DNA from 3 places in the Mesorhizobium sp. WSM4821 genome. Region 3 is predicted to be linked to each of the others. Evidence: predicted binding sites of a transcription regulator. Region 3 holds the regulator's gene; each other region holds the start of a gene.

Region 1 (9,944 bases), 3.3 Mb from region 3:
ATCCGAAGCGCCGGCCTTCACCAGACGTCGTCTGACTTCCTGCAAGCGCTCTTCATCATCTACCTTAAGCGCGAGATGATCTATGTGACCTCTCTATCCCCATCTGCGTCGACCCATCTTCATACCCCGTTGGTTCCGGCATTTGGAACGGATGAAGGGCAAAGCCACCTCCCACGTCGATAAGCGAGTGACGAAGAGTGCGGCCACCGGGACCGGGCTCGGACAGATCGAACTTCGTTTCCGCGTCGAAGATTTCTTCATAGAAGCGAATGAAACGGTCCATATCGTGCGTGAACAACGTGAGATGGTGCGCACCAACGGTTACAGGCATATCGAGCCTCCCTTGCCGATAAGATAGTATGAAAAGCATACCTTTTCGTATTGATCCAGGCGACCTGGACCCACGATTGCGATGCTCAGTCGCTGAAAGGCACCAGCGTTTTTAGCAGAGAATGCTCGCGCGGTTCTGCCCCAAACATTGCTTGTCAGTTGGTGCGCCTAAAGCACGGTCACGACCAGGGCTGTGCAGACTTCCTTGCCATCGAGACGGTAGCTGTGGGGAACGCTTGAATCGAAATACATGGCGTCACCGGCGTTGAGCGACGTCTCCTCCCCGACCACATCGACCGCCAGGCGACCGCACAGAACGTAGATGAACTCCACGCTACCGTGCTGGTGCGGCTCCGACGGCGGCGCATCGAGCGGAAACTCGGCGTAAAAGGACTCCATTTTGCGGTTGGCTACCGGGTAATCCAGGCTTTCGAACAAGAATGTGGGTGGGGTCGCGTCCGGCGGCACGGGAAGCTTGAGCCGCTGTTCCTTCCGGACCACCGCGATGAGCGGCTTTTGCGTTTCGGCGGTAAAGAAATGGTCGAGGCCGACGCCGAATACCATCGCGATCCGAAGCAGGGTCGGGAGCGTGGGAAACATCTGGCCGCGCTCGATCTTCGACAGCAGAGCAGAAGAAAGGCCGGTGTGGGCGGCGAGCTGCACCAGTCCCAGTTTCTTCCTAAGCCGCAGCGCCTTCACGCGGGGGCCGATTCCATAGCGCGCGAGCTCGTTGGTGAGCGTGTCGGAAAGCACGTCGCAAACTCCTTTTCGTCCAGTGAAACATTTCTAGCCGAATTGTCGCCACGAGAAAATCAATTCTTTTATCACGAAAATTTTATTGGAAAGAAAATGAGTTTTCTCCAAATGACAATCCGTGCCGTTTGCATCGGCACATCGGTCCATCAACAGGAGAGCAATGCCCTGAAACTAAAAATCACGATTCTGGGCGCGGCGTTCGCCCTCGCAACCAGCGTCAGCGTGCTGGCCTCGGAAAGAGATATTGTGGATACCGCCGTTAAGGCGGGCCAGTTCAAGACCCTCGCAGCCGCGCTTGAAGCCGCAGGTCTCGTGTCCACCCTCAAGGGCGTTGGCCCGTTCACGGTCTTCGCTCCCACCGACGAAGCCTTTGCCAAGTTGCCCGCCGGTACGGTGGAAGACCTGCTGAAGCCGGAGAACAAGCAGCAACTCACTGATCTCCTGACCTATCACGTGGTCCCGGGGAAGGTGACCGCCGCAGATGTGGCAGGTTTGGATGAAGCCAAATCCGTGAACGGCAAGATGATCGACGTCGAAGTCGACGGCGGGTCCGTCAAAGTCAACGACGCCGTCGTCACTGCAACCGATGTCGCGGCGTCGAACGGCGTCATCCACATCATCGATAAGGTGATCCTGCCTCCGGAAGGCTGATAACCCAGCTCCAACCCAGGAAAATGACCATGAAGTTCATCAACATCCTGACCCTCATTCTCGTCATCGTGGGCGGGCTGAACTGGGGGCTTGTCGGCCTGTTCAGCTTCGATCTTGTGGCTGCGATCTTTGGAGCGGGCTCAGCGCTCGTCAGGATCGTTTACATCTTGGTAGGGCTTTCGGCGGCCTGGCAGCTCGTCCCGCTGTTTGCCTCGATGGGCTCCGGCGAACTGGCCGCAGAGCGAACCCGCTAACCCTGTGGAGGGGGCGGCTTCATAGGCAAACGGTCCCCTCCATCTCTGCCATATGGATAAATCCTTGCTCATGTTGATCGCATTTGGGGCCGCGAGCTTCGGCGCGGCGGCAACCGGCACGATATTTCGGCCGGGCAATTGGTACAAACAGCTCGACAAGCCGCTATGGCGGCCGCCGGATTGGCTGTTTGCGCCTGTCTGGATGGCGCTCTATGTGTCGATTGCCCTGTCGGGCTGGCTCGTCTGGCGCGAGGCAGGCATCGCCGGGGCGGCGCTGCCGCTCAGCATCTATGCATTGCAGCTTCTGCTCAACGCCGCATGGACGCCGATCTTCTTTGGGCTTCAGCGACCGGGCCTGGCGCTGGTGGAGATCGTGTTGCTCTGGGGCACGGTTGTCGCCACAATTGTCCTGTTCTACCCGGTGAGCGCGGCCGCGGCCTGGTTACTGATCCCCTACTTGGCCTGGCTGAGCTTCGCGTCAGCTCTCAACTTCTCCATCTGGCGACGCATACGCGCGAATACCGCCGCGAAGGGCGCTCGATGAAGCCGCGGTGGGTCGATGTGAAGGACCGGATCCAGCAGGGCTACCGGTATGCGCTGGTCGCGCCCGCCGGGGGTGACTTCCATCCCGATTTCCGGCCAGACCTGACGCCGGCGCAGATGCTGGCACTCGGGGTTTTCGGCGGTAAGTACATGACCGATTGCCGTGATGAATTCCCCCAAACCTGGTTCGCCAAAGCGCGCCTGTCGCCGCGGCGCAAAGATCCATCGCTCAACTGGTTCGGTGTGGATGCCAGCCAGCCGCTCAGCTTCTGGAGGGCCAAGGGTTGGATACATCCCGACGATCCGCGCGGCTGGTTCCAATGGTACTGTCGCTACTACCAAGGCCGTCGCGTGCTCGGCGAGGACGAGCGACAGATCGGCCGCTGGAAGGCAATACGCCGCCATGTCGGCCAGCTTCGCCGCGCCTGCAAGCCTGGTGATGGACGGTGCCGCCCGCGCCAGCGTCAAGCCTTGTTGCACTGGGCGTATGACAGTCGAGCGCTTTGAAAGGGAGTCTCGGCAAGTATGAGGCCTATACAGTCAACGCGAGTCCTTGGCTCTTAGGACATAACACCGCAAATGGCTCGCTATTGCTCGGTGTGTACACAGCCAAACCCTGTTCCTTAGTTGCCGCGGGAAGCGATAGGGCCGCGGCAAGATTACAGTCCTCTCCAATGTTCGTGTCGGCACTAGGAACTGATCCCGTGTCGGGGGATCCGAAAGAGATGCCCGGCCCATCAATGTCAAAAGAGCGGCCGTCAGACCAACGGCAGCCTTCCAGGTGCGGCGCGGAGACGCAGCCCAAAAAACCCGAGCAGCGCACGCTGCGCCCGCCTTTACCGGACCAGGCGAGAGCTTTCGGTACGGCGTCTGACCGTCTGCAATGTCGATACTTGTGTCCCGGACCGGTCGGTTTTTGTCGGACCAGGTGCCGACCAGAAAGATCAGAACACGAATTCGACGGACGTCAGCGGCCAGGAGCCGCGGGTCCATTCGATCGGTACGCCGTTGCGGTCTTCGTTGACAGCATTGATGCGGAATACGGGCGTTCCGGGCGTCAATCGCAGGATTTCCGCTTCATCGGGGGAGGCAAAGCCGCCGCTGATGCGCGTTTCCGCCCGCCGGTAGTTCTCGATACCATGCGCTCGGAAAACGTCGGTCACCGACTGACACGCGCCGTAACTCTGTTCGAAATCAGGAAACAGATGGGCTGGAAAGACCTTGGTGTTGACGTAAACCGGCTGCCTATCGGACGTTCTGATCCGGCACAGCCGGATAATGGTGGTATCAGGTGCGAGACGCAACCGCTCCGCCACGACCGGTTCGGCCGGCTCCCGAACAATCAGCAGCGTCTGGGTGCCGATTTCCTGGCCGTGGGCTGCGAAATTATCGAGAAAGCGCTGTCCGTCACGAACGGTGAACGTCGAGGGCAGGTTCCGCACGAAGATGCCGACGCCCTTGCGTGCGGTAAGGTGACCCTCGTGCTGTAACTGCTGCAGCGCCCGGCGAAGTGTGATGCGGGTGACCGCGAGTTTCTCCGCCAGATGAGTTTCTCCCGGCAGTTGGCTGCCTGGCGCAAGACAGCCGCTCTCGATCAGATTGAGGATGTGATCGTAGATCTGCTGCCAGATTGGCGTATCGCTACGCGGCCGGAAGACCAGGCCGTCAAAGGCCAGCAAGCGATTGCCGCTGCGCTCGTGTGTTGGAATTTTCGTATCCTGGTTCATGAGGCCTTGCTCACCGGCGACGACCGTTGTGCCGACCGTCGGTCTGCGCGGGCGAGTCCAGAGGAATAGACGATTTGTCCATGAACCATGGTGGCCACCACACGCGGATGCGCCGGATCGCCGGCATCGACGAGGATCAGATCCGCCCGGCGGCCGGCAACAAGCATTCCGCGGTCGTCGAGGCCGGCTACCCGGGCCGGGTTTGCCGAGACCAGATTCCAGATCGAGGGGAAGTCGCTGGCGCCTGGCGAAGACAGCCTGAAGGCAGCATGCAGGGGTGACGGATAGTGGTAGTCGCTGGTCAGCACCGTGCAGAGCCCGGCTCTGACGGCCTCTGTGGCATTCAGCGCACCATTGTGACTGCCGCCGCGCACGACATTGGGCGCGCCGAGGATCACATCCTCACCCATTTGCCGCGCGGCCCTCGCCGTCTCGAGCGTCAGCGGAAATTCCGAGGCCTTTGCGCCGAGATCGCGGAAATACGCACGTTCCTCGGGAGACGCTTCGTCATGGGCAAGAAGCACATTGCCATTGGCCCGTGCGGTCGCCGCCAGCTTCTCCATCGCGATCGCCACCTCGGCACGCCGCGACCAGATCTGGTCGAGCAACGTCATATATTCCTCCCGGCTCAAGCCGGATCGTTCCGCCATCTGGCCGATCTTGCGGGCGATCGCGCCGTTCAACACCGAGCCTGTCGTATGATCGTTGAAGGCGATGATCGGTCGCGGCGAAAGAGAGAGCCATTGTGTGACCTGCGCCATCTGATCAAGCGCGAAGGTCTCCCAGCGCAGATGCAGACGCGTATCGCAGCCAAGAGTGTCGCGGAGATCGCACAGCACGCCGATCAGGTGTTCGGCAGCTTCGAGCGAGCGAAGTCCAGGCTCCCACGACACCGTGACGCCGTGAAAGGCCGTGGTTACGCCATTGGCGACAAGCTGGCGGTCGGTGTCTTTGAGCGCCAGAGCGGTGTCGAAGCGGACGCCCGGCCGCGGCATGATTTGCCGCTCGAAGCCGTCGCCGTGGATATCGACGATTCCCGGCAGCACCAGCAGACCGTCGGCATCGATTATGGACGCATGGGCCGCTTGCACCTTTGACAGGATCCCGCCGGTAACATTCAGGTCTGCCGTTGCAAGCCCTCGGTCGGTAAGGATGCGACCGCTCTGAATATGCCAGTTCACTGTATTCCCTCGAAAAGAAAAGCCTGCCGGCGGCATCGGTGAAATGTCACGAGCACGTCATCTGCTGCGTATAGGGGTAGGCGGGTAACAGTTTCCTGTCTATACAGCAAAGGAAAAATGATGATCCGCACCATCGCAGCCGCGCTCGCCCTAACGTTTGCCTCCGCCCTCCCAGCTTTTGCGGAACCGGTGAAATTCGCGGTAACCGACATGGAGGGACTGGAGGCCCTTCAGCAGGAATTCGGCGCCTTCCAGACCGCTCTTGAAGAGGCGACCGGCCTGGACATCGAACTGTTTCCGGTCAGTTCGCGCACCACTGCCGTCGAGGCCATGAAATCCGGGCAGGTCGATCTTGTCCTGACCGGTCCTGCTGAATACGTCATCATGAAGGAATTGGACGAGCCGAAGATTGTTGTTGCCTGGCAGCGCCCCGATTACTTCGCTCAGATCGCCGTACTGGCAAATGGGCCGATCCGCTCGATTGAGGACTTGAAGGGCAAGAAGGTCGCATTCGGCTCGATCGGCTCCACCTCCCAGCACCTCGGCCCCGCCCAGGCGCTGGCCGATTTCAACCTGAAATATGCCACCGATTACGAACCGGTGATCATATCGCGCAACATCGCGGCCGAGGCTCTCATCCGCGGCGACATCGCCGCTATAGGCTTGAATTTCGGCTATCTGAACTCGGTCCGTGAAGCGTTCCCTAACGTCGCCTTCTCGGTAATCGCACGAGGCCGTGATCTGCCGAACGACATCCTTGTCGCTCGCAAGGACATTTCAGACGACGTCTTCGTCAAGGTCCGCGATGCCTTTGCGAAAAACGGCAACGAACTGATGAAGGCGATCCTGACAGGCGAAGACAACCAGAAATTCAAGGGCGGTTTCTTCCTCACTGACATCAAGGATTCGGACTATGATTATGTCCGCTCGATGTATCGCACGATCGGGATCGAGACCCTCACCGACTTCGTGAACTGAGGCCTGCGCCGTTTGCTTCGTCGCAAAAGCCGGCGGCTAACCGCCGGCTTGCTTCCAATCCCGGTCCGGTCAGGGCCAAGAGGGGTCACCATGACAGCAATCATTCGCGCGCACGACCTTGCGAAGAGCTATCCGAATGGAAAGGCCATTTTCTCCAATATCGGCCTCGACATAGCATCGCGCGAACGGGTTGCCTTGATTGGCTCGAACGGCGCTGGAAAATCCACGCTGCTCAAATGCCTGATCGGCCTTTTGCCGTCGAGCGGTGGTGAGGTCGTCACCCTGGGCGAAAGTTTCCGTTCGGCGCCATCCGCCGCCCAGCTGCGGCGCATACGCCGGCAGATCGGATTTGTCTTCCAGCACCACGGACTGGTTAGCCGCCAATCCGTTCTAACAAACGTTTTGCAGGGGAAGCTCGGACTGCCCGGCGCCTGGCGCGGCTGGCACCATTCCATCGCAAGGCAACACTGGCGCGAGGAGGCAATGCAGGCGCTCGCCGACGTGCGGCTTCTCGGCAAGGCAGGCGCCCGCGCCGACGCGCTTTCTGGAGGGCAGGCGCAGCGGGTGGCGATCGCTCGGGCGCTGATCCGGCGTCCGAAGCTCTTGTTGGCAGACGAGCCGGCGGCAAGTCTCGATCCGGCGGCTGGACGCGATGTGATGCGCGTTTTTTCCGAGCTCACCCAGGAACACGGAATTACCTTGGTCTACACCACACACGATATGGAACATGCGCTCGACTATTCCGATCGCATGATCGCGCTCAAGGCGGGCAGGATCTTCTTCGACCGGCCAACAGCGCAGGTGGCCCATGCTGATCTGAAAGACGTCTTCGATGCATGACCGCCTTTCGCCGAGCCGGGTTCCATCGATCTCGCCCCTCACTTTCAGCTTTGCCGTCGCTTTGGTCGCTCTCGTGATCGTTTCCGCCGGGCAGGTTGCACCTTCGCCGGAACAATTGGCAGGCGGAGCACCCCGCATGGCCAATCTCGTCGGCCGCATGATACCCCCAAATATCGAGCCGGGTTTCCTCCTGCGGGTTTTCTGGCGCATGATCGAAACCTTTCAGATAGCGCTCGTGGGAACAGCAATCGGCGTCGTCCTGAGCCTGCCATTTGCCTGGCTCTCGGCCAAGGACATAACCCCGCTCGGCCCGTTCCGGCATGTCTCCAGGATGCTGGTTTCGTTGTTCAGGACCGTTCCAGATCTGGTCTGGGCGCTTCTTTTCGTGTCCGCCGTTGGTCTCGGGGCGGTTGCCGGGACCATGACCATCATCGTCGATACGATCGGTTTTTGCGGGCGGTTTTTCGCCGAGGCGATGGAGGATGCCGACAAGAGACCTCAGGAAGCGCTGTTTGCTATCGGCGCCGGGCGGTTCTCGGTCCTCTGCGGGGCAGTCCTGCCTGACGCCATGCCGTCCTTGATAAACACCACGCTTTTTGCGCTTGAAAAGGCAGTGCGTTCGTCCGTGGTTCTCGGCCTTGTCGGAGCAGGTGGCATCGGCCAGGAACTGAAGGTCGCGTTCGATCTTTTCCAATACAAGAATGCCTCGACCATTATTCTCGTGATCTTCGTCATCGTTGTTTTGATGGAGTTCGTGACGGATCGCTTGCGCGCAAAGGTCCAGTAGTCGCAAGGCCAGCCGCGAGGCGCGGGGCACGTTGATCCTGATCAATGAAGGCGCACGGTACCGCTTTTAGTTTGGCCATCGCGGCTCGTGCATATCGGGCCGATCCATCTATCGGCCTTACCTCTCAACAGGAGTGCGAACATGCAACCCGCAGCATATCAGCCCGATTTCTTCTCGCCAGGCATGGCCAACAGCCAAAAGGCCTTTCTCGCCGCCTCCCGCCTCCAGGCGCAAGCGTTCAAGGCGATCATGCGCTACCAGATCGAAACGCTTTCCTTCCTGAAGCACCGCTACGAGCAGGACGTGAAACTGGTCGACGATCTCGTCGCCAGCGACGAGTTCAGCGATGTCTTCGACGTGTTCAGCAGCTTCGTGCAGAACGCGACGTCGGAATATGCCAGGGAAGCCGGCAAGGTCGCTTCGATCGGTTCAAGGCTCGCTACGGAAGCAGCGAACCGCGCCCGCAAACAGGCCGAAGACACGATCGAGGATATGGCGGCAAAAACGATCGCATAGGATCGGCTGAACGTGCCCGCCGCATGTGCCGGGCCGCCACTATCAAAACAAACCCGCCTTCAGTCGGGCGGCGAGCAGATCCGCGCACCTCCGGGGTCGTTGCAGAGGCACCCGCGTAGGTTGCCAAAGCAGTTGGATAGGCATTCTTTCGGCCTCGAATTCAGCAAGGACGATCTCCACCGCTTTCCGTTCGACGAGATCGGCCTCGCTTCGCGCCTGCAGGATCTCTGCCAACGCCGGCTGGATGCGCTCGTAAGACGCTCGGCCAGCCGCGGTCGGCTCCGTTTTTTCGCGTCGACCGCTTGATCAGTTCGACGCCAACGGCGCTCTCGAGCGCCAGAAGCGACCTGTTCACGGACTGCAGCGACCGGCGCAGGTGGCGTGAGGCGGCCGCCTGGCTGCCTTTTTCTACGACGGCCAGAAACGCCGCCTAAACTCTTTACTAAATTATCGAACTTGACGAACTTGCTTTTTGTCTCCACATCGGTGGGAAACAGGAGGTTGCCGTCATGGCCGTTCCAAAGCGCAGCAATCACAACGTGAATCCGTCCCGTGCGGGAGTCACGACAATGGCGTTCACCACGAAGCCTTCGCAGTCGGACTTCAAGAAGGTGCTGCTCGAACGCTATCAGGAAGCAATCGCACGCAGCCGCAAGATCGGTCATCGAGTCTGGTTCCGGGTGGAAGTCGACCTCGCGGCCGGCGCCCAGACAATCACCCCGGTCGAGGAACAGACTGTTGCTTCGGATGAAGCGTTTCCCGTCGAGAAAACGGGCAAGCCCGATGCTGAACTTAAAGCGGCGCTCGCCGAAGCGCGTGGGCGCGGCCGCAAGCGTGTCGCCGAAATTGTTGCCGGCGATGACATGCTGAGCGCGGATGCCTTTTCCAAGCTGATCGGCACATCCCGGGTGACGGTCAATGCCAAGCGGCAGAGCGGGCAGGTACTCGGGATCGATGGTGCCAAGCGCGGCTTCCGCTTTCCCGTTTGGCAGCTCGACAAGGATGGCCGGCCGTTCGGTGAGTTGCCAACGCTCCACGCGACGTTGGGCAATAATGCCTGGGCTGTCTACCGGTTTTTGGTGTCACCTCATGGCGCGCTCGATGGGCGGACGGGTCTTCGTGCCCTTCAGCAAGGCGATGACGCTTCGGTGTTGGCTGCGGCTGAAGGTATGGCCAGGGGCGATTTCGACTGAATGCCTGGCGTTCCACCTCCACCCGATTTCGCGCGCGCAAGCTCGAAATAGAGACCATACCGCGGGGTCGGACGTTCGGTCGGATCTACTGGCGCCTATCCTGATCCGCTGGGGTGCGGAAAATCGCCGAGCCGGTTCAGCGATCCGCGGCGCCGCGTTGCTGCCAACCGCTTCGGCGTTCTCTATCT
Region 2 (9,944 bases), 600 kb from region 3:
GGCATCGAAAGAAACGCCCATACATTCGACGTCGATCCAAAGGAAAGTAGATGAGTACGTTCTCTCTTTCATCGGACGGGAAACTTGCGATAACGGCGAGCGAGACGTCGTCCAAAAATGATTTCGACTATTTGGTGGGCAACTGGAACATCAGGAATCGTACGTTGAAGGAACCGCTGGCCGGAAGCGACGAGTGGGAGGAATTCGGCGCGACCCAGGAGTTCCGCCAAATCCTGGTGGGTTTGGGCAACTTCGACATTTTTCATACGGAGTTGGGAGGAAAGCCGTTCGAGGGCCTCACCGTGCGATTGTTCGATCCAAAGACGCGTCTCTGGACGATCTACTGGGCCGACAGCAACGCGGGCAAACTCGACGACGGAAAGGTGGGCTCGTTCAATGGCGACGAAGGCGAATTCTTCGGCAGTGAGGTTGTGGCCGGCAAGGACGTTATCGTGAAATTCCACTGGGATAAGCGCAACCCGAAAACTCCGATTTACAGCCGTGCGTTCTGTGCTGATGCAGGCAGAACGTGGGAATGGAATTGGTACTCGAACTTTTCACGACGGTGATTGACTGAGTTGGCCCAAACAAAATGCCGCTCCTTCGCTTGCAGCCGAGGCGAATTCCGAGCCGGATTCATATGTCAGGTGGGTACCACTAGGCCGCCGGCCTGTGGTAATCGCCGTCTGGCATGATCGAGACGGGCGACACACTTCTGGACCGAATTGGCCGCTGGCTTGCCGGCCGGCTGCAGGAGGAATCGTCCGGCTACGAGCCTTACACGCCGTCCGATGCCGAAACGCTGCGCCGAACGCTCGAGCCCGGCGACATCCTGCTCATCGAGGGCAACCAGAAGATCTCGGCGGCGATCAAATATCTGACCCAGTCGACCTGGTCGCATGCGGCCTTCTATGTCGGCGATGCCTTACCCGAACCGTCGGACGGATCGGAACGACGGCGCCTGATCGAGGTCACGCTTGGCGAGGGCTGCATCGCCGTGCCGCTATCGCGCTACCGCACCTACAATACGCGCATCTGCCGGGCGAGCGGGCTGGCGCCGGAAGATCGCAACAAGGTCGTTGCCTTCATGATCGGCAAGCTTGGTCTCAGATACGACCTCAAGAACATCTTCGACATGCTGCGTTATTTCTTACCGACGCCGCCGGTCCCGGTGCGCTGGCGCCGCCGCATGCTGGCTTTCGGCTCCGGCGATCCGACACGGGCCATCTGCTCGTCACTGATTGCCGAGGCCTATGGCCAGATCCGCTATCCTATCCTGCCTGAGATCACCCATGCGCCCGGCCGCGCCTCGGCGCAGTCAAACTATTCGCGAAAGGAAATCCTGCACATCCGCCACCACTCGCTCTACACGCCGCGCGATTTCGACCTGTCGCCCTACTTCCGCATCGTCAAGCCGACACTGGAATACGGGTTCGACTACCGGCAGATGATTTGGGGCGACAAGGCTGCCGGTGCGGAGACCAAGGTCACCAAATAGCAGCTCGATCCTTTTGGTCGAGCGTCGGATTTCCCCAAAATTCACCTTGGGCATAGGGGCGGTCCACACGCCGATCTAATCGCGAGTTGCCACGCCAGTGTGCTGTTCCGACAGGCCGGTTCAGGCGTCGTCGCCCTGCCCGCCCCGTCGCTGTAGCGTCCGTGCGGCGAGCCAGCACAGCATTGCCCAGGCGAAGCCGGCGCACCACCCGGCCAGCACGTCGGACGGCCAATGAACGCCGAGATAGATGCGGCTGATGCCGACCAGCACTGTCGTCAGCACGGCGAGTGCCAGCACATAGATCTTCGTCGTCCGCCCAGGCAGGAAGCGCGCCGCCATGCTGCCCAGCGTGAGATAGGTCACCGCCGACAGCATGGCATGGCCGCTCGGGAAGGAGAGCGACGCCACGTCGGCGAGATGTGAGACGAGCTCCGGGCGCGGCCGGTCGATACCGGCTTTCAGCAGGCTTGACAGAGCCTGACCACCCGCCACCGCCACGAAGACGAGAAGCGCTGTTCCCGGCCTGCGGATCAGAAGCAGATAGACGGTCACTGCCACTGTGATCAGCCCGAGCACGCTGACGCTGCCGAGACTGGTGATGTCGCGCATTGCCCCTTCCAGCCACGCCGGGCCGACCGGATTGTCGGGCTGGCCGGCTTCGCGGAAAGCGAGCAGGATTTCGGTATCGAAGGCGTGCGGCGTGGTGGCTAGCGCGGCCTCCATCAGCTCCTCGAATCCCCACAGCCCGCCGGCAATGACCAGCCCGGCCAGCAGCATCGGGAATTCGATCCAGTTGAGCAGCGGGTTCTTCATCGAGCCGGTCGTCCCCTAGCGCCGCGCGTCCTTTTGGACGTGCACGCTGTAGCACTTTGATTCCTGTGCCATGACCCCAAGAAAATCGATTTCGATCTTGGGATCATGCGCAACTACAGTCTTTGCAGATAGGGACCGAGCGTGATCAGCGCCACTGCGGCAACGGCGAGCACGATGCCGGTCGTCTGCAAGGCATTGACGCGCTCGCCGAAGAAAGCCAGTGCCACCACGTTCACCGACACCAGCTGGATCACCGCCGACAGGCTGAACGACACCGACATGCCGAATTCGCGGATCAATCTCAGCATGACCAGATTGCCTAGCGAATAGAGCGCGAGTGTCAGCACGATCTTGCCGAGGCTGGGCGCCAGCCCCCATTGCTTCGCCGCCATCGCCGCGAGCAGGAAGATAACAGTCGAAACGACAAGCTGTACCAGTCCCCAGAAACTCACTTTCACCCCTCCTGCTGCGGCCTTTGCCGCGCCTGCTGCAGATCTTGTTTCCGAAGCTCGGGTCGCGGTCAAGCGGGCTGATCAAGGACACGAAACCGTGGGGTGGAAATTGGTCGGCAACGTCATCAAACTGTGATCTGCTGGCGATAGCGGTCAGTCAAGCAGCACGCTCCAGCCATCCCAAAGAAGCCAGAGGCAAGCCCATGACCGTACATCGCTCGACCGAACATCGCTCCCCAGAGGCCCATTTCCGCACTAGCCTGCTCGAGGAAAACGATGGGCCAGGAACAAATCCCACCGACAACCGGACGATGGGCGAGATCATCGCCGCGCGTTTCTCGCGCCGTGGTTTTCTGCAGGGATCACTCGCGGCGACCGCCATCGCCGTCACCGTCAGCCCGCTTGCGCTGATACTCGCCGACGAAGCCCGCGCGGGCGGCGGCTCGGCTTTTACTTTCGACGAGGTCGAGGCTGGCGTCGATGACAAGCACCATGTCGCCGCCGGTTACGACGCCGACGTGCTGTTGCGCTGGGGCGATCCGCTGTTTGCCGATTCGCCGGAATTCGATCCGACAAAACAGTCGGCGCAGGCCCAGGCCAGACAATTCGGCTATAACAACGACTATGTCGGCTACATCCCGCTCGACGGCTCGGCCGAGCATGGCCTGCTGGTGGTCAACCACGAATACACCAACCCGCATCTGATGTTCCCGGGCATCGTCACCATCGTCGATGGCGAGGCAAAGCAGGCGCCGCTGAGTAAGGAACAGGTCGATGTCGAGATGGCCGCGCATGGCATGACCGTTGTCGAAATCCGCAAGGTTGACGGCAAATGGCAGGTCGTGCGCGACGGCAAGCAGAATCGCCGGATCACCGCTGCGACGGAGATGGTTTTGACCGGCCCGGCTGCCGGGCACAATCGGCTCAAGACCAATGCCGATCCGTCCGGCACGAAGGTGCTGGGTACCGTCAACAACTGTGCTGGTGGAATGACGCCTTGGGGGACGGTCATGTCGGGCGAGGAAAACTTCCACGGCTATTTCGCTGGTGAGCTTCCAGCCGATCATCCGGAAGCGGCAAGTTACAAGCGATACGGCATTCCTGACGGCGCCTATGAATGGGCGAATTTCTACGAGCGCTTTGACGTCTCCAAGGAGCCGAACGAGCCGAACCGTTTCGGCTGGATGGTCGAGATTGATCCGACCGACCCCAACTCCGTCCCGAAAAAGCGCACCGCGCTTGGCCGCCTCAAGCATGAAGGCGCCGAGTCGGCCGTCGCCAAGGATGGCCGTGTGGTGCTCTACCAAGGTGACGACGAGCGTTTCGACTATGTCTACAAATTCGTCACGGCCGGCAAGTTCAACGCCGAGGACCGCGCCGCCAACATGGATCTTCTCGACGACGGCACGCTCTACGTCGCCAAATTCGCCGAGGACGGTACTCTTGAATGGCTGCCATTGGTTTACGGTCAGGGTCCGTTGATCGCTGAAAACGGCTTTGCCAGCCAGGCCGACGTGCTGATCGGGACAAGGCTTGCCGCCGACCGTCTCGGTGCCACCAAGATGGACCGCCCCGAGGACATCCAGCCCAACCCGACGACCGGCAAGGTCTATGTCATGCTGACTAATAATACCAAGCGCAAGGCGGACCAGATCGACGCCGCCAACCCGCGCGCCGAAAACGCCTTCGGCCACATCATCGAGATCGCCGAGGACGGTGGCGATTTCACTGCTACGAAGGGCAAGTGGGAAATCCTGTTGAAATGCGGCGATCCCTCGGTGGCCGAAGTCGGCGCCTCCTTCTCGACCGCGACCACCGCCAATGGCTGGTTCGGCATGCCGGACAATTGCGCCGTCGATACGGCAGGCCGGCTCTGGGTCTCGACCGACGGCCAGGGTCCGAAGGCGACCGGCCGCACCGACGGCCTGTGGGCGGTCGACACCGAGGGCGAGGCGCGGGCGACATCAAAGCTGTTCTTCCGCGTGCCGATCGGTGCTGAACTGTGTGGCCCGATATTCACGCCGGACGACCAGACCGCTTTCGTCGCGGTCCAGCATCCGGCCGATGGCGGCGAAGACTGGGAGCCATTCGGCCGACCCTCTTACTATGAGGACCTGTCGACCCGCTGGCCCGACTTCAAGCCCGACATGCCGGTGCGGCCATCGGTCGTCGCAATCACCAAACAGGGCGGTGGCAAGATCGCGGTCTGACGCGCGGCGCGGCTTTTGCTTGCACCGCAAGGAAGGATTTCGGCAATACGAAATCCTTCCTTTCCCCTTGCGCGGACGCATCCACCTTAATGCGCCTGATCGTTAGTTGGTGCGCTGAACCACGGCCACATTCATGCTGCTTCTCAACCTGAAGCCAATGGACTCGTACAATCTTATAGCCGCTGTGTTTGTGGCGTAGGCGTGCAGATAGGGAGCTTCGCCGCGCGCCATGATCTGATTTGCCACGAACAGGGACAGCAACCTGCCCAAGCCGCCGCCGCGAAAGTCCGGATGTGAGCACACCCCGCTGAGTTCGGTATAGCCAGGTTGCTTCATGCGCTTGCCGGCCATCGCCACAAGTCTGCCTTCGATTTTTACACCCCAGAAGTCGCCCAGGCTCAAAGCCCCGAGCGTGAATGGGCCAGGCTTGGTGAGAGACGCCAAGGCGAGCATCTCGGCTGCATCGTCCTGCGTCAGACGCTGCACACGCTCGTCGGACACGATCTGCAATGACCGTTCGGCAACTATCTGGACGCCGGAGGCCGCCGAGATCGCGGATAGCCCATCAGGCAGGGCAATGGGATCCGCCTGCAGCATGATCACGCTATCGTTTGCTGGAACAAGCCTATCGAACGCCCGGAGGCTTTCGGTGTCGTTCGCGGCGGTGGCAGCGAACGGAACGATCGACGACGGATATCGCCTGGCGAGGTTGTCACCTTGCGCGAAGGCCTTGTGTCGTGTCCCGAGCGCGCTCCAGACAGGACGGTCGAGGACATGTTTCATTGCACGGCACCCACGGCCTTTCCCACACGACGGTCGATGGGAGCCGCAGCGATGCCGTCCTCGATTGCGGCCAGTTGATCGAGGAGCGGCCCCGAAAGGCCTGCGCATAAATCCGCGACGGCTTTCTCGATGCGTGGCCAGACGTCGCGCTTCGCGGCATCGACAAGCCGTCGACCGTTCCGAGTGAGCGAGACAATCCTGCGCCGCTGGTCATTGTTCGACTGGCTGACTTCGACCAATCCCAGTTCGGCCAGAAGCGCCACGCTTCGTGTGACGCCCGGCTGCGCAATCCCAAGAGCCTGTGCCAGTTCACCAACTGGCAGGGCCCCCAGCCTGTCGAGAGCGGCTAGGAGCGGATACTGGCTCGACTGAACCGGGACATCCAGGCGATCGAGCACTCGCTGCGTATCCGACTGCAATTGCTCGCCTATACGCTTCAGCCTGCTGCCCAGGCACAGGAAGCCAAGAGACCGTATGACATCTTCCATAATCAACGCGTCCTATGCTGATCAATAACATGATATATAACAATGCATAGAAAGTCAAAGGACGTGGTCGTAATGCAATCCGATCCGCTGATGACTCCAGGATGGAGCCGCCGCCATTTGGAGATTTCCCTTTAGTCGGCGCTGATTGCATCCTATATGGCGCTTGCGCGATATGATCGGTAGTCAATCGCGCCAAGGCGACGGATTCGAGGCCGTGGGCTGGCCTCCATGGCGAAGTTGGATTCGTCAGTTCCGCAGCCGGTAGCCGGTCCTGAAGATCCACGCGACGATCGCTATGCAGACAAGCAGGAAAACGACGGTCATGCCGAGGCTGATGCCGATCGAGACGTCGGACTTGCCGTAGAAACTCCAGCGAAAGCCGCTGACCAGATAGAGGACGGGGTTGAACAGCGTCACCGTGCGCCAGACGCCAGGCAGCATGTCGATCGAATAGAAGCTGCCGCCAAGGAAGGTAAGCGGCGTGATGATCAGCAGCGGCACCAGCTGCAATTGTTCGAAGCTCTTCGCCCAGATGCCGATGATGAAACCGAACAGGCTGAAGGTCACCGCCGTCAGCACCAGGAAGGCAAGCATCCAGACCGGATGCTCGATGGTCAGCGGCACGAACAACCCTGCGGTCGCCAGGATGATTAGGCCGAGTATGATCGACTTGGTCGCCGCACCACCGACATAGGCAATGATGATCTCCAGATAGGACACCGGCGCCGACAGCAATTCGTAGATCGAGCCGACGAATTTTGGGAAATATATGGCGAAGGACGCGTTGGAGATCGACTGCGTCAGCAGCGACAGCATGATCAGCCCCGGCACGATGAAGGCGCCGTAGCTGACGCCGTCGATCTCGGTGATACGCGAGCCGATGGCCGAGCCGAAGACGACGAAATAAAGGGATGTCGAGATCACCGGCGAGACGATGCTCTGCAGCACGGTCCGAAAGGCGCGCGCCATCTCCATCTTGTAGATCGCCCAGACTGCTCGCAGGTTCATGCGTCCTTCCTCACCAGGTTGACGAAGATCTCCTCGAGCGAGCTGTTTTGCGTGTCGATATCGCGGAACTGGATGCCGGCCACTTCGAGGTCGCGGAGCAGCGAGGCGACGCCCGGCCGTTCGCTCTGGTTGTCATAGGTGTACGTCAGTTGGTCACCGTCCGGCGAAAGCTCGAGCGCATAGCGCGAAAACGTCTCGGGTATGGTAGCGAGCGGGCTGCGCAGTTCCAGCAACAGCCGTTTGCGGCCTAGCGTGCGCATCAATTCGGCCTTGTCCTCGACCAGCACGATCTCGCCGCGGTTGATGACGCCGACGCGGTCGGCCATCGCCTCGGCCTCCTCGATATAGTGCGTGGTCAGGATGATGGTGACGCCATCCTCGCGCAGCCGGCGCACCATCACCCACATGTCCTGGCGCAGCTCGACGTCGACGCCGGCCGTCGGCTCGTCGAGGAACAGGACCCTCGGTTCGTGCGACAGCGCCTTGGCGATCATCAGCCGCCGCTTCATGCCGCCGGACAGCGTGATCGCCTTCGCGTCCCTCTTGTCCCACAATGACAGGTCGCGCAGCACTTTCTCGACGAAGGCGTGGTTGGCCGGCTTGCCGAACAGGCCGCGGCTGTAGTTGACCGTGGCCCACACGCTCTCGAACGCGTCGATGGTCAGTTCCTGCGGCACCAGCCCGATCAGGCTGCGCGCGGTACGGTAATCCCGGCTGATGTCGTGGCCGTCCACGGTGACCGTGCCCGACGAGCGGTTGACGATACCGCAGACGATCGAGATCAGTGTCGTCTTGCCGGCACCGTTCGGCCCGAGCAGCGCAAAGATCTCGCCGCGCTCGATGTCGAGGTTGATCTCCTTCAGCGCCTTGAAACCGGTGGCGTAGGTCTTGGTGACCCCGGAAATCGAAATGATGGACGGCATGGCTGAAAAACGGCTGCTTGAAAGGAGGACTGTTGAATTTAATCCGCTGAATGTCGGTGCGCGCAGCCGGAAGTCAATGCCGCTCCTGACAGTTCTGGACATTGGCGGTGCCAGAGACCGGTCGAAAAATGTAAATTGCATTTCCACGTCCTTTGACCTCCAGGTGACCCTGCGGCGTTCCGCCTCGCGTGACGCCACGCCGCTTTGACGTTTGACGTATCCGGCATATCTTCTTTTGGTATAACCGCAGCCGGAGCCCGCCATGGACCCGCTCATGTTGTCGCGCATCCAGTTCGGCGCAAACATCTCGTTCCACATACTGTTTCCGGCTATCACCATCGCGCTTGGCTGGGTGCTGCTGTTCTTCAAGCTTCGCTACAACGCCACCGGCGATTCCGCCTGGATGCGCGCCTATTTCACCTGGGTGAAAGTGTTCGCGCTGTCGTTTGCCATGGGCGTGGTTTCGGGTGTCACCATGAGCTTCCAGTTCGGCACCAACTGGCCGGGTTACATGGAGACCGTCGGCAACATCGCCGGCCCGCTGCTCGCCTATGAGGTCCTCACCGCCTTCTTCCTCGAGGCAGCGTTCCTCGGCATCATGCTGTTCGGCTTTCGCCGCGTCTCCAACCGCATCCACACGCTGGCAACCGTGCTTGTGGCGGGCGGCACCACTTTGTCCGCCTTCTGGATCATCGCGCTCAATTCGTGGATGCAGACGCCGGTCGGCTTCGAGATGCGCGATGGCGTAGCGCACGCCACCGACTGGTGGGCGATCGTCTTCAACCCGTCGATGCCCTACCGGCTCGTCCATATGCTGCTTGCCTCGGGCTTGACGGTTTCGTTCATGATCGCCGGTCTGTCGGCGCTGCGCTATCTCTATGGCGACCGCTCTGAATCGATGTGGAAGGCATTACGCACCGGTGTCTTCACCGCGGCGATCCTGATCCCCATCCAGATATTCGCCGGCGACCAGCATGGCCTCAACACGCTGGAGCATCAGCCGCAGAAGATCGCCGCCATGGAGGCCAACTGGAATACCGGTCCCCATGTGCCGCTGATCCTTTTCGCGCTTCCAGACGAAGCGGCAAGGGAGAACAGATTCGAAGTCACCATACCCGAAGGGGCCAGCCTCATCCTCAGGCACAGCGCCAGCGGCGTCGTGCCGGGGCTGAACGACTATCCCGGCAACCACCCGCCGGTCTTCCCTGTGTTCTGGGCTTTTCGCATCATGGTCGGCGTCGGGGTTCTTATGCTCGTCGTCTCCTGGTCGGCCGCCTTTTTCCTGAAACGCCGCCACAACCTGCCGAAACCGCTGGCGCTGGTGATGGTGCCGATGGCGCTGTCCGGCTGGCTGGCGACGCTGGCCGGCTGGTACACCACCGAGATCGGCCGCCAACCCTGGCTGGTCACCGGCGTGCTCAAGACTGTAGACGCTGTCGGCCCGGTGGCCGGCAGCCAGGTCGCGCTGTCGCTTGCGGTCTATCTCATCCTCTACGCGCTGCTCTTGATCGCCTATCTCGGCGTGCTGGTGCATCTGGCGCTGAAGGCGGCGAAGGACGGCGATGCCTCGCCGCTGCCGGGCGTCCTCGACGCGCCGCTGTCGCAGCCGGCGGCGAAATAGGAAAACGGTGATGACGCTTCCCTGGCCGACCCTGCTGCCCCTCATCTTCGCCGGCCTGATGGGCCTTGCCATCCTGATCTACGTCATCCTCGACGGCTTCGACCTTGGCATCGGCATCCTGTTCGCGGCCGCCGAAGACGCCGAGCAG
Region 3 (9,944 bases):
CGACACGCATAAAAACAAGAACTTAAAGCGCATCGCATGAATCCGTTCAAACGCGACGCGCTTTAAGGGTCCGGGATCGATACCGGCCGCGCCGGCTTTAACCACCTGTTCACCATAAAGTCCGATGCTGTTTTTCCCAGACCGCTCCACATGACGTTTTCGGTCGCAGTTCGCTGCGCAGTACGGGGGGAATGGCTTTGACAGTCGCCGATATCAACAGGCTGGAACAGGCCGCACGTATTTCGATGGGCGGGTTTCAGGACCTCGAAGCATCCGCCATGCCGTCGCATATTGCTTCTCAGCCGTTCCTCCGCTTTGCCGCCTTTGCGTTGGTCGCGCTGACAGCCCTGATCGTCGCGCTCCAGTTGAGCTAATTTTAGAGCACCCAAAATGACCTGCGGCTGGCTTCATGTCGACGTGTTTCTCCAATTGATCACGCGCCAGCCTGGGCGCAGGAACTTTGGCGGATGTGGCCCGTTCCTACGGCGAAAGGATCGTCGCCATGGAACACATTGCTGCCGTGTTGCTGGTCATCGGCTGTTCGAACACGATGACCGAATGCCGTGAACTGCCCGTATCGGTGAGCGTCTTCGAAACCGCTCAGGAATGCACCGCCGAACGCCCGTTCGCCTTGGGCGATGTCCAAGGTCAGGCTCCGCGTGTAATTGCCGAGTGCCTTTCCGTCGATCCGGCGCTGGAGGATGACTACGACCGGATCGTCTGGAATGTGCGTCCGGAGGGCACGCTCGACGCCTCCGTGGAGATTTCCAATCTTGTGGTTGCCTCGAACGGCGCGCGCGCTAAAGATTCTCTTAGCCAACAGTGAAATCGAACAGGCAAAACCCTTTTCCGCATGATAAATGATCGGACTACAAGTGAGGACAAAAGCGAGGAGTAACTTTATGCGGAAGATTATTATTGCGATGGTTGCCGTGGTCGCGGTCAGCGGTTGCAGCACTACCGAGCAGGATGTCGGCGTCGGCGCCGGTGTCGGCGCTCTGGCCGGCGGCCTGATTGGCGGCGGCAGGGGTGCGCTCGTCGGGGCAGCCGTCGGTGCCGGTTCCGGCCTGCTGGTGCGCAACCTGCGCAATGGCTATTGCCAGTACCGCGACAACCGTGGCCGCCTCTATACGGCTCGCTGCTGATTCCCGTCAAACGCGGGGAGCAATATAAGCGGGGACCGGCTGGTCTGGACTCCGCTTAGTGCATTCGAAAACTGCCGGTTCGCGGCAGCATTTCAGTCCGATAGTGGAATCCTGATTTCCACGTTCAACCCGCCATTGTGAAAATCGCGATTGATCGTACCGCGCAATTCGCGCGTGACGTTCAAATCGATCAGCTTGGTGCCAAACCCGGTTTTGACAGGTGCTTCGAGCTTTGTCTGGCCTGCTTCGCGCCAGTTGAGAACCAGCGTCTTGTCGCGCCTGCGGCCTTCGACCGACCAGTCGACCTTGAGCGCCCAGTCGCCCTTTTTGTTATTGGCCGAATTGCCGGCTTCGCCATATTTCAGCGCGTTCGTCGCCAGCTCGTGAAAGGTCAGGCCGAGCGCTTGCGTGGTGGTCTCGTCGAGCAACACCTCCGGCCCCAACAATATCCCATCGGGAAGCTCCTTGCCGAACACCTGGCCAAGCTCGATGCGCAACAGGTCGCCAAGATCGGCCTTCTGCCAGCGCGAGCGCGTCAGCATGTCCTGGGAAGCCGCCATCGCCTGCAGCCGGGCCGAAAAAGACGATGAGAACTCGTGGACGTCGGTGGCGTGCGACGCCGTTTGGCGCGCGATCGCCAACACTCGCGTGATCGAGTTCTTGATGCGGTGCTTCATCTCCTGCAGCATCAGGTCTTTTTCGAGCAGGCTCTTTTCCGTCGTCTCGTGAAGCAGGGAGACCGCGTCATAAGCCCGCTCCTGATAGCGCGCCACCAGCGCAATGGCGCCCGCGAGCATAAGCCCGAACAGGCCAAGCATCACCGGAATGGCGCGCGAAGAGGGTTGCGAGAAGGCACTTGTCGGCCTGAACAAGACGGTCCACGGACGGCCGGCGACGGTGATCTCGCGGGTAACCAGCAGCCTTTCGCCGAAGGTCGACACCGGCGGCGTCTCCGACCGGAACAAGAGATTGTCGGCATCCACCTTGCCGTCGTAGATTTCAATGTTGACCGGCAGCAGCGGCGTCCGGCTGAGCGCGGTCTGGAACAGGTCGCGGGCGCGGAAGGCCGCATAGAGAAAGCCTGATGCCGAGGACATGGATGCATTGATGCCGTCCGGCGCGGTATCGATGTTGAGCCGCACGAAGACCAGGAAGCCGGTGAAGGTCTGCGCAGCTCCCGTTTCCTGGCCAAGCTGCACGCGCCCGCTCGCATGCTGCTGATCGTCGGCCATCGCTTTTTCGATCGCCTCGCGCCGCACCGGTTCGGTGAACATGTCGTAGCCGATGCTGGATTGGCTCGACGTGTCGAGCGGCTCGAACTGCACGATGGGCGTGCGCCACGGCAGCGTCGTCGTAGCCGGATAGATCACATGGCTGGCTCCATAGTCGCGCAGGATGGCACGCTCGACCGTTGCCTCGTCGCCGGCTTTCACCAGCCGGAGAAAGCCGATGCCGCGCAAGCCGGCGAAATTGCCGTCGATATCGAGCGCGCTGAAGAATGCCTTGAACTCGCTTCGCGAAATGCCGCCATTGCGGGCGTTGAACAGCGCCTGCGTCGATCGCAGCAGCGACAGATGCAGGTCGATGCGGCTATCGATCCGGTTGAGCGCGTCGTCCGCCGTCGCCGCGAACTTGATGCGCGCCGCTTCCTGCGTGGCGAAATAGGCGAATCCCGCCATCGTCAGGCTGATCAGCGCGACGGCGATGAAAGCGACGATCGGAAAAAACTTCTTCAATTGCTGCCGCGGCCTGTGAACGGTTTCCAAACCTTTATGGGCAACTCCCCGCGTCAACACAATGGCGCGGCCAAACCATCATGATGGCTGGCATATCACAAGGCCGGTCACCTGGCTGTTATTTAGCCGGCTTATTTAAAGCTTCAGGCGGCGATCTTCAGTGCACCTGGTCCCGGAATGGCGCCAGGCGGGCACTTGCCCAGGATGATCATGCCGAGCACCTCGTCCTGGGTGACGTCGCTCGTGCGCGCCGTGCCGACGACCTGACCGTTCTTCATCACGCAGACGCGGTCGGCAAGCTCGAACACATCATGGATATCGTGGCTGATCAGGAAAATGCCGATGCCGTCGGCCTTGAGCTGCATGACCAATTCGCCGACCTGCGCCGTCTCCTGCGGCCCCAGTGCCGCCGTCGGCTCGTCCATGATCAGGATGCGGGCGTTGAAGAGGATGGCGCGCGCGATCGCCACCGACTGCCGCTGGCCGCCAGAAAGCTTGATCACCGGTTCCTTGAAGCGCTGGAACCGGGGATTGAGCCTGCCCATCACCTTGCGCGCCTCGGCCTCCATGGCGCCATCGTCGAGCGTGCCCCAGCCGGTCATCAGTTCGCGGCCAAGGAAGAGGTTGGCGGCGGCGTCGACATTGTCGGCGAGCGCCAGCGTCTGGTAGATCGTCTCGATGCCGTATTTCTTGGCGTCGCGCGGATTGGAGATCGAAGCCTCTTCGCCGTTGACGAAGATCTGGCCCGCATCGCGCTTGTAGGCGCCGGACAGGATCTTGATCAGCGTCGACTTGCCAGCGCCGTTGTGGCCGAGCAGCGCCACGACCTCGCCCGGGAAAAGGTCGATCGACGCATCGTCGACGGCGCGAATGCCACCGAAGGCAATCGAAATGTTGCGCATATCGATCAGTGGCGTGGGAGCAGTCGTGTCAGCCATGATCGTTCCTCCCTATGGTTTTTGCTTGGGCTTGATTGTCCGTATACCGGTATCCACTTTTCGCCGACGCGAGCCTTCGGTTGGGGGCCATGCTAGACCCGCTTGCGGTAGACGGTGTCGAGCCAGACGGCGACAACCAGGACAGCGCCGACGACCACGCTCTGAAGCGGTGAATCGATGCCGAGCAACACCATGCCGGACTGCAGCGACTGCATCAGGAGCGCGCCCAGCATGGCGCCGAGCACCGTGCCGGAGCCGCCGGCAAGCGACGTGCCGCCAATGACCGCCGCCGCGATGACCAAGAGTTCGTCCAGCGTACCGAGTGCATTGGTCGACGCATTGAGGCGGGCCGACGCAATCGCCGCGCTGATTGCGGCCAGCACGCCCATGATCATGAACACCTTCATGGTAACCCAGCGCGTGTTGATGCCGGCGAGTTCCGCCGCTTCCGGATTGCCGCCGATGGCAAAGACGTAACGGCCGAAACGGGTGCGCCGGGTGATGAAGGTCATGACGATGCCAACGGTGACCGCCATCAGTACCGGTATGGCGATGCCATGGGCGATGAACAGGCCGCCTTCGGGGATGGTGATGCCGTTCTGCTGGGCGTAGCGGCGCACGATGCCGACCGGCCACGGATAGGAATTGGCGATCCGGACGGCGCCAAGAATGGCGGCGCAAGCAACCACGCCGAGAAAGATTTCCGCCCAGATGGGGCGCAGTGGAAATTTGAACCGTTTGCGCTGCGACCGGCCGTTGAGCAGCATGAAGGCGACGGCCACACAGGCGAGAGCACCGACGATCCAGCTCGCGGTCGCCCCGATCGAGCCACGCGGCCCGCCACCCATGAGCTGGAAGGTGGCGTCCAGCGGCGCGACGGTGCGCCCGCTCGTCATCAGCCACGCCATGCCGCGCCAGATCAGCAGCCCGCCCAGTGTCACGATGAAGGCCGGAACCTCGAGATAGGCGATGATGAAGCCCTGGAGCGCGCCGATCATGAGGCCGAGCGCCACACCGGCAGCCAGTGCGACGACCCATATCCAGGGACTTCCAAGCTGGAATCCCATGACGCGGATGAGGAATTCGGCCTGCGCCACGCCCATCACCATGCCAATCACGCCTTCGACGGAGCCGACTGAAAGATCGATGTTGCGCATCACGATGACCAGCACCATGCCGGTCGCCATGATCGCGACCGAGGAGGTTTGCACCGACAGGTTCCAGAGATTGCGCGGCGTGAGGAAAAGCCCGCCCGACAGGATGTGGATTCCAAACCAGATGACCAGCAGCGCGCCGACCATGCCGAGCATGCGTATATCGAGCTCGGTTGCCTTGAGGAACCGTCCGACGGCGCTGAGTTCGGAATCACGCGCCCGGTCTTCGGCCGTTCTGGCGGCCGGTGGGTTGGATGCCGTGTCGGTCATGAAGTCCTCCCACCGGGTTGCCGTCTGGCGCGGATGCCGGAACACGATGCCACCGGCTTTCCCCAATCATTTGAAGCGGAAGCCATTTGAAGCGGAAAGCCCTTTTGAAAACGCCGCGACTGACAGCCGCGGCGTTCGTTTCCTTGCGAAGTGATCGAGATCAGTTGCAGACCGCCACGCTGCCGGCGGCGACGCCCGCGCAAACCGCGTCCTTGGTGATCCAGCCGGCGTCGATGACGACGTTGAGATTGTCCTTGGTGATAGCAATCGGCGTCAGGAACAGCGACTTGACGGCATTGCCGCCCGGCGTGGTGAAGTCCTTTGCGGCCGCAATGTCGGTCATCTGCTTGCCGTCGGCAAGTTGCGAGGCGATCTCGGCAGCGTTCTTGCCGAGTTCGCGCGCATCCTTCCACACCGATACGGTCTGTGTGCCGAGCGCGATGCGGTTCAGCGCCGCGTGATCGCCGTCCTGGCCCGACACCGGGACGGATCCGGCCAGGCCCTGCGCCGTCAGCGCGGCGACGACGCCGCCGGCGGTGCCGTCATTGGCGGCAACCACCGCATCGACCTTATTGTCGTTGGCGGTCAGGAACTGTTCCATGTTCTTCTGGGCGTTGGCGGGAAGCCAGCCGTCCGTATAGGCTTCGCCGACATTCTTGATCTTGCCGCTGTCGATGGCCTCCTTGAGCACTTCCATGGAGCCGGCGAACAGAAAATCGGCATTCGGGTCGGCGCCCGAGCCCTTGATGAAGACGTAATTGCCTTCCGGCGCCACTTTGAACACTTCGCGGGCCTGCATGCGCCCGACTTCCTGATTGTCGAAGGTCAGATAGAAGACGTCCTTGTTCTCGATCAGCCGGTCATAGCCGACGACCGGAATGCCTTCGTCCAGCGCCTTCTGCACCGCAGGTCCGATGGCCGAGGCATCCTGCGCAAGGATGATCAGCGCGTTGGCGCCTTGCGAGATCAGGCTCTCGACATCGGTCAACTGCTTGCCGGGATTGGATTGCGCATCGGCGGAAATATACTTGTCGCCGGCGGCCTCGATCGCTGCCTTCATGGCGGCCTCGTCGGTCTTCCAACGCTCTTCCTGGAAGTTGGACCACGAAACGCCAATGACCTTGTCCTTCGCCTGCGCGACCGACGCGAGCGTCAGCGACATGGCGACCCCCGCCAGGATGACGGCTGTGAATCTCTTCATGGTATTCCTCCCTGCGCCACGTACGGCGCGACCAAACTGGCCCAAAGGCCGGCACAAAAGGCTCTATTTTTTCGAGCCTCGAAAAAATACTGGTCGAACGCCGAAGCGCTGTCAACATCAATTCTGATGGATTTTGATGTCCTGCCCGGCGTTTTTTCGAGTCTCGGAATAAATAATGACAGGGCTGTCGGCTTCTGCCAATATTTGCCTGGTGTCGCCGACGGCCTTCGCATCACGAGAGGCCGCGAGGACGACCGGGAGGAACGCAAGACATGTCGGTCGGAATCCGCCACGACGATTTGCGCCGGCGCAACCGGGGGATGGTGATTTCGGCCGTGCGCCGGGCCGGCCATCCGTCGCGAACTGAGATCGCGGCGACTACCGGCCTCAGCCATTCGACGATATCGGCGATCTCTTCCGACCTTATCCACGAGGGCATCCTTGCCGAGAGCAGGGCAAGCGAGACCGTTTCGCTGAAACGCGGCCGGCCGCAGGTCGGCCTCAGCCTCAATCCGGAAGCGGCTAAGGTATTGGCCGTCGTGTTGTCGTTGAATTTCCTTTCGGTCGCCGTCATCGATTATGCCGGGCAAGTGGTCGCCGAGGAACAGCGCCGGCTGGACACGCTGACCATGTCGCGCGACGCACTGATCGGCGAATGCGTCGCCATCGTCCGGCGCCGGCTCAAGGATCCCGACCTCGATGTCCAAAGCGTCGCGCGCATCGCGCTGGCGATCCAGGGCATCACCGATTCCCATGCGCGAGCCATGCTGTGGTCGCCGATCACGCCGCAGACGAACATCGCTTTCGCCGACATTCTGGAAGACCAGTTCGGCATCCCGGCCACCATGGAGAACGACTGCAACATGATGGCCGTGGCGCTGCGCTGGCGCGACCCGGATCGTTACCGCGACGATTTTATCGCCATCCTGCTCTCGCACGGCATCGGTATGGGGCTGGTGCTGAAAGGCGAACTGTTCACCGGCACTCATTCCTCGGGCGGCGAATTCGGCCACATGATCCATCGCCCGGGCGGCGCGCTCTGCCGCTGCGGGCGGCGCGGCTGCGTCGAGGCCTATGCCGGCAACTACGCCATCTGGCGCAACGCTAGGCAGTTGAGCGAAAACACCGAGCCGGTCGCCGATGTCAGCGATGCCGACATGCGGGCGCTCGCCGCCCGGGCGCGCGAGACGGACGGACCGGAGCGCGAAGCCTACCGCAAGGCCGGCGAAGCGCTCGGCTTTGGGCTCGGCAGCCTGTTCGCACTGATCGATCCGGCGCCGGTCGCCATGGTCGGCGCCAGTGCCGCCGCTTTCGACCTGATCGAGCCGGCCCTGCGCGAAGCCATCGCCCAGACCGCCGGCGGCCAGCATTCGGGTTCGATTTCCTTCGACACCGAGCCGAACGAGCTGCCGCTGATCCGCGAAGGCTGCGCCATGCGGGCGCTAAGCTTCGTCGACCAGGAGATTTTCGCGCCGGGCGTGCAGGCGAGAGGAGGCTCAGCGGGGAAGAACGTGGCTTGAGTTTGACCGAAGAGCGCGGGAGGCCCAACTTCGTCATCCCTGGGCGAAGCAATGGGCGTTTTCGATAGCCGCCAAGACATGCGATCCGCCAACGCAGCACATCCGACTGTCAGAACCTTCGCGCCGTGGAGCTAGTCTTCCCTGATCGCGTAGCCGGCACCGCGGATGGTGCGGATGACATCAGGCATGCGACCATTGTTGACCGCCTTGCGCAGCCGGCCGACATGGACGTCCACCGTGCGTTCGTCGATGTAGATCGTCTCGCCCCAGACATTGTCGAGCAGCTGGCTGCGCGAGAACACGCGGCCGGGATGCCGCATCATGAATTCGAGCAGCCGGAACTCGGTCGGTCCGAGCCGGATCTCACTCTTCTTGCGATAGACCCGGTGCGATTCGCGATCGAGCACGATGTCGCCGACCTTGAGAACGCTGGACAGCACTTCCGGCTTGGCGCGACGCAGCAGCGCCTTGACCCTGGCCATGAATTCCGGTGTCGAGAAGGGCTTGACCAGATAGTCGTCCGCTCCGGTGGAAAGGCCGCGCACCCGGTCGCTCTCCTCCCCGCGGGCGGTCAGCATGATGATCGGCAGCCGCTCGGTTTCGGGACGCACCCGAAGACGCCGGCAAAGCTCGATGCCGGAAATCGCCGGCACCATCCAGTCCAGCACCAGAAGATCGGGCACGTTCTCCTGCAGCCGGATCTCGGCCTCGTCGCCGCGTGTCACCACCTCGACTTGATAGCCTTCGGATTCGAGATTGTAGCGGAGGAGGACGCCTAGAGGCTCTTCATCCTCCACCACCATGATGCGCGGCGCGATCATCGGCCGGTTACCCCTGTCATGTCGCCGGCGCCGACATTGTCGTCTCGTCGAGCTTCGGGCGGTCCGCCGGCAATTGATTCCCGGTCACGACATAGTAGGCGTTTTCGGCAACGTTGGTGACATGATCACCGATACGCTCGAGATTCTTGGCGCAGAATAGAAGGTGCGTGCAGGCGGTTATGTTACGCGGATCCTCCATCATGTAGGTCAGGAGCTCGCGAAACACCGCCGTGTATTTCACGTCGATCCTCTCGTCGGCGGCGCGCAGTTCCTTCAACGCGTCGGCGTTGCGCGAGACATAGTGCTCGACCACGCCGCGGAGCTGCTCGAGAACGAGATCCGCCATGGCGTCGATACCGTGCGAGAGATTGCGTGGCGTGGCGCTCTGTCCGACGGCGCTGACCCGCTTGGCTATGTTCTTGGCCAGGTCGCCGATCCGCTCGAGATCGCCCGCCATGCGGATTGCGCCGACCACGGCACGCAGATCCTGCGCCATCGGCTGCCGCTTGGCGATCAGCGTGATCGCGCTATCGTCGAGTTCGCGCTGCCGCGCATCCATGATCGTGTCGTCCGAGACGACGCGCTGCGCCATCGCATTGTCCGAAGCTAGCAACGCGCGGATTGACGCCGCGACCATCGCGGCGGCTAGCTCGTCCATGTCGCGGAGCAGCCGGTCGATGTGCTCCAATTCCTCGTCGAAAGATGCGACGGTGTGTTCACCCATGATACTGTCCTCGTGTTCGAAATTCGCCGCCGCTCAACCGAACCGGCCGGTGATGTAGTCCTGGGTGCGTTTGTCGTCGGGATTGGTGAACATCTTGTCGGTCGCGCCCTCCTCGACCAGATAGCCGAGGTGGAACATGGCCGTGCGCTGCGACACGCGCGCTGCCTGCTGCATCGAATGAGTGACGATGACGATCGTGTAGTTCTGGCGCAGTTCGTCGATCAGTTCCTCGACGCGGGCGGTGGCGATCGGATCAAGCGCCGAACACGGCTCGTCCATCAGGATCACCTCCGGCGACACCGCGATGGCGCGCGCGATGCACAGGCGCTGCTGCTGTCCGCCGGAGAGACCAGTGCCCGACTCGAGCAGGCGATCCTTGACCTCGTTGAACAGGCCGGCCTTCTTCAGGCTCGATTCGACGATGCCGTCCAACTC

Evidence for each region. Region 3 encodes PhoB, which activates phosphate uptake and scavenging genes when phosphate is short. Its sites were predicted from a motif close to TGTCATNNANCTGTCAT; they were not measured.
Region 1: AC0NID_RS28440 (PhnD/SsuA/transferrin family substrate-binding protein) is a predicted target of PhoB. The motif match lies at 5,487-5,503, and genes of this name have one in related genera.
Region 2: AC0NID_RS05745 (PhoX family protein) is a predicted target of PhoB. The motif match lies at 2,884-2,900, and genes of this name have one in related genera.

What each region holds. Positions count from the first base shown of each region.
Region 1 is NZ_CM148371.1:5,801,787-5,811,730, reverse strand. Features, by position in the region: gene AC0NID_RS28485 (hypothetical protein) at 1-45, opposite strand, end outside; gene AC0NID_RS28480 (hypothetical protein) at 65-283, opposite strand; gene AC0NID_RS28475 (helix-turn-helix domain-containing protein) at 499-1,083, opposite strand; gene AC0NID_RS28470 (fasciclin domain-containing protein) at 1,180-1,737, shown strand; gene AC0NID_RS28465 (DUF378 domain-containing protein) at 1,767-1,991, shown strand; gene AC0NID_RS28460 (TspO/MBR family protein) at 2,062-2,535, shown strand; gene AC0NID_RS28455 (hypothetical protein) at 2,532-3,041, shown strand; gene phnF (phosphonate metabolism transcriptional regulator PhnF) at 3,479-4,261, opposite strand; gene AC0NID_RS28445 (alpha-D-ribose 1-methylphosphonate 5-triphosphate diphosphatase) at 4,258-5,442, opposite strand; gene AC0NID_RS28440 (PhnD/SsuA/transferrin family substrate-binding protein) at 5,563-6,420, shown strand; gene AC0NID_RS28435 (phosphonate ABC transporter ATP-binding protein) at 6,511-7,260, shown strand; gene phnE (phosphonate ABC transporter, permease protein PhnE) at 7,253-8,047, shown strand; gene AC0NID_RS28425 (phasin family protein) at 8,189-8,563, shown strand; gene AC0NID_RS28420 (hypothetical protein) at 8,724-8,939, opposite strand; gene AC0NID_RS28415 (XRE family transcriptional regulator) at 9,073-9,756, shown strand; gene AC0NID_RS28410 (RES family NAD+ phosphorylase) at 9,870-9,944, shown strand, end outside.
Region 2 is NZ_CM148371.1:1,238,205-1,248,148, reverse strand. Features, by position in the region: gene AC0NID_RS05765 (hypothetical protein) at 51-569, shown strand; gene AC0NID_RS05760 (C40 family peptidase) at 692-1,498, shown strand; gene AC0NID_RS05755 (phosphatase PAP2 family protein) at 1,619-2,311, opposite strand; gene AC0NID_RS05750 (hypothetical protein) at 2,425-2,763, opposite strand; gene AC0NID_RS05745 (PhoX family protein) at 2,967-4,973, shown strand; gene AC0NID_RS05740 (GNAT family N-acetyltransferase) at 5,076-5,756, opposite strand; gene AC0NID_RS05735 (MarR family winged helix-turn-helix transcriptional regulator) at 5,753-6,244, opposite strand; gene AC0NID_RS05730 (ABC transporter permease) at 6,491-7,252, opposite strand; gene AC0NID_RS05725 (ABC transporter ATP-binding protein) at 7,249-8,175, opposite strand; gene AC0NID_RS05720 (hypothetical protein) at 8,162-8,383, shown strand; gene AC0NID_RS05715 (cytochrome ubiquinol oxidase subunit I) at 8,438-9,796, shown strand; gene AC0NID_RS05710 (cytochrome d ubiquinol oxidase subunit II) at 9,807-9,944, shown strand, end outside.
Region 3 is NZ_CM148371.1:1,841,507-1,851,450, reverse strand. Features, by position in the region: gene AC0NID_RS08870 (hypothetical protein) at 192-374, shown strand; gene AC0NID_RS08865 (hypothetical protein) at 503-826, shown strand; gene AC0NID_RS08860 (YMGG-like glycine zipper-containing protein) at 903-1,145, shown strand; gene AC0NID_RS08855 (CHASE domain-containing protein) at 1,238-2,881, opposite strand; gene AC0NID_RS08850 (ATP-binding cassette domain-containing protein) at 3,025-3,819, opposite strand; gene AC0NID_RS08845 (sugar ABC transporter permease) at 3,912-5,243, opposite strand; gene xylF (D-xylose ABC transporter substrate-binding protein) at 5,404-6,444, opposite strand; gene AC0NID_RS08835 (ROK family protein) at 6,717-7,964, shown strand; gene phoB (phosphate regulon transcriptional regulator PhoB) at 8,096-8,785, opposite strand; gene phoU (phosphate signaling complex protein PhoU) at 8,802-9,509, opposite strand; gene pstB (phosphate ABC transporter ATP-binding protein PstB) at 9,543-9,944, opposite strand, start outside.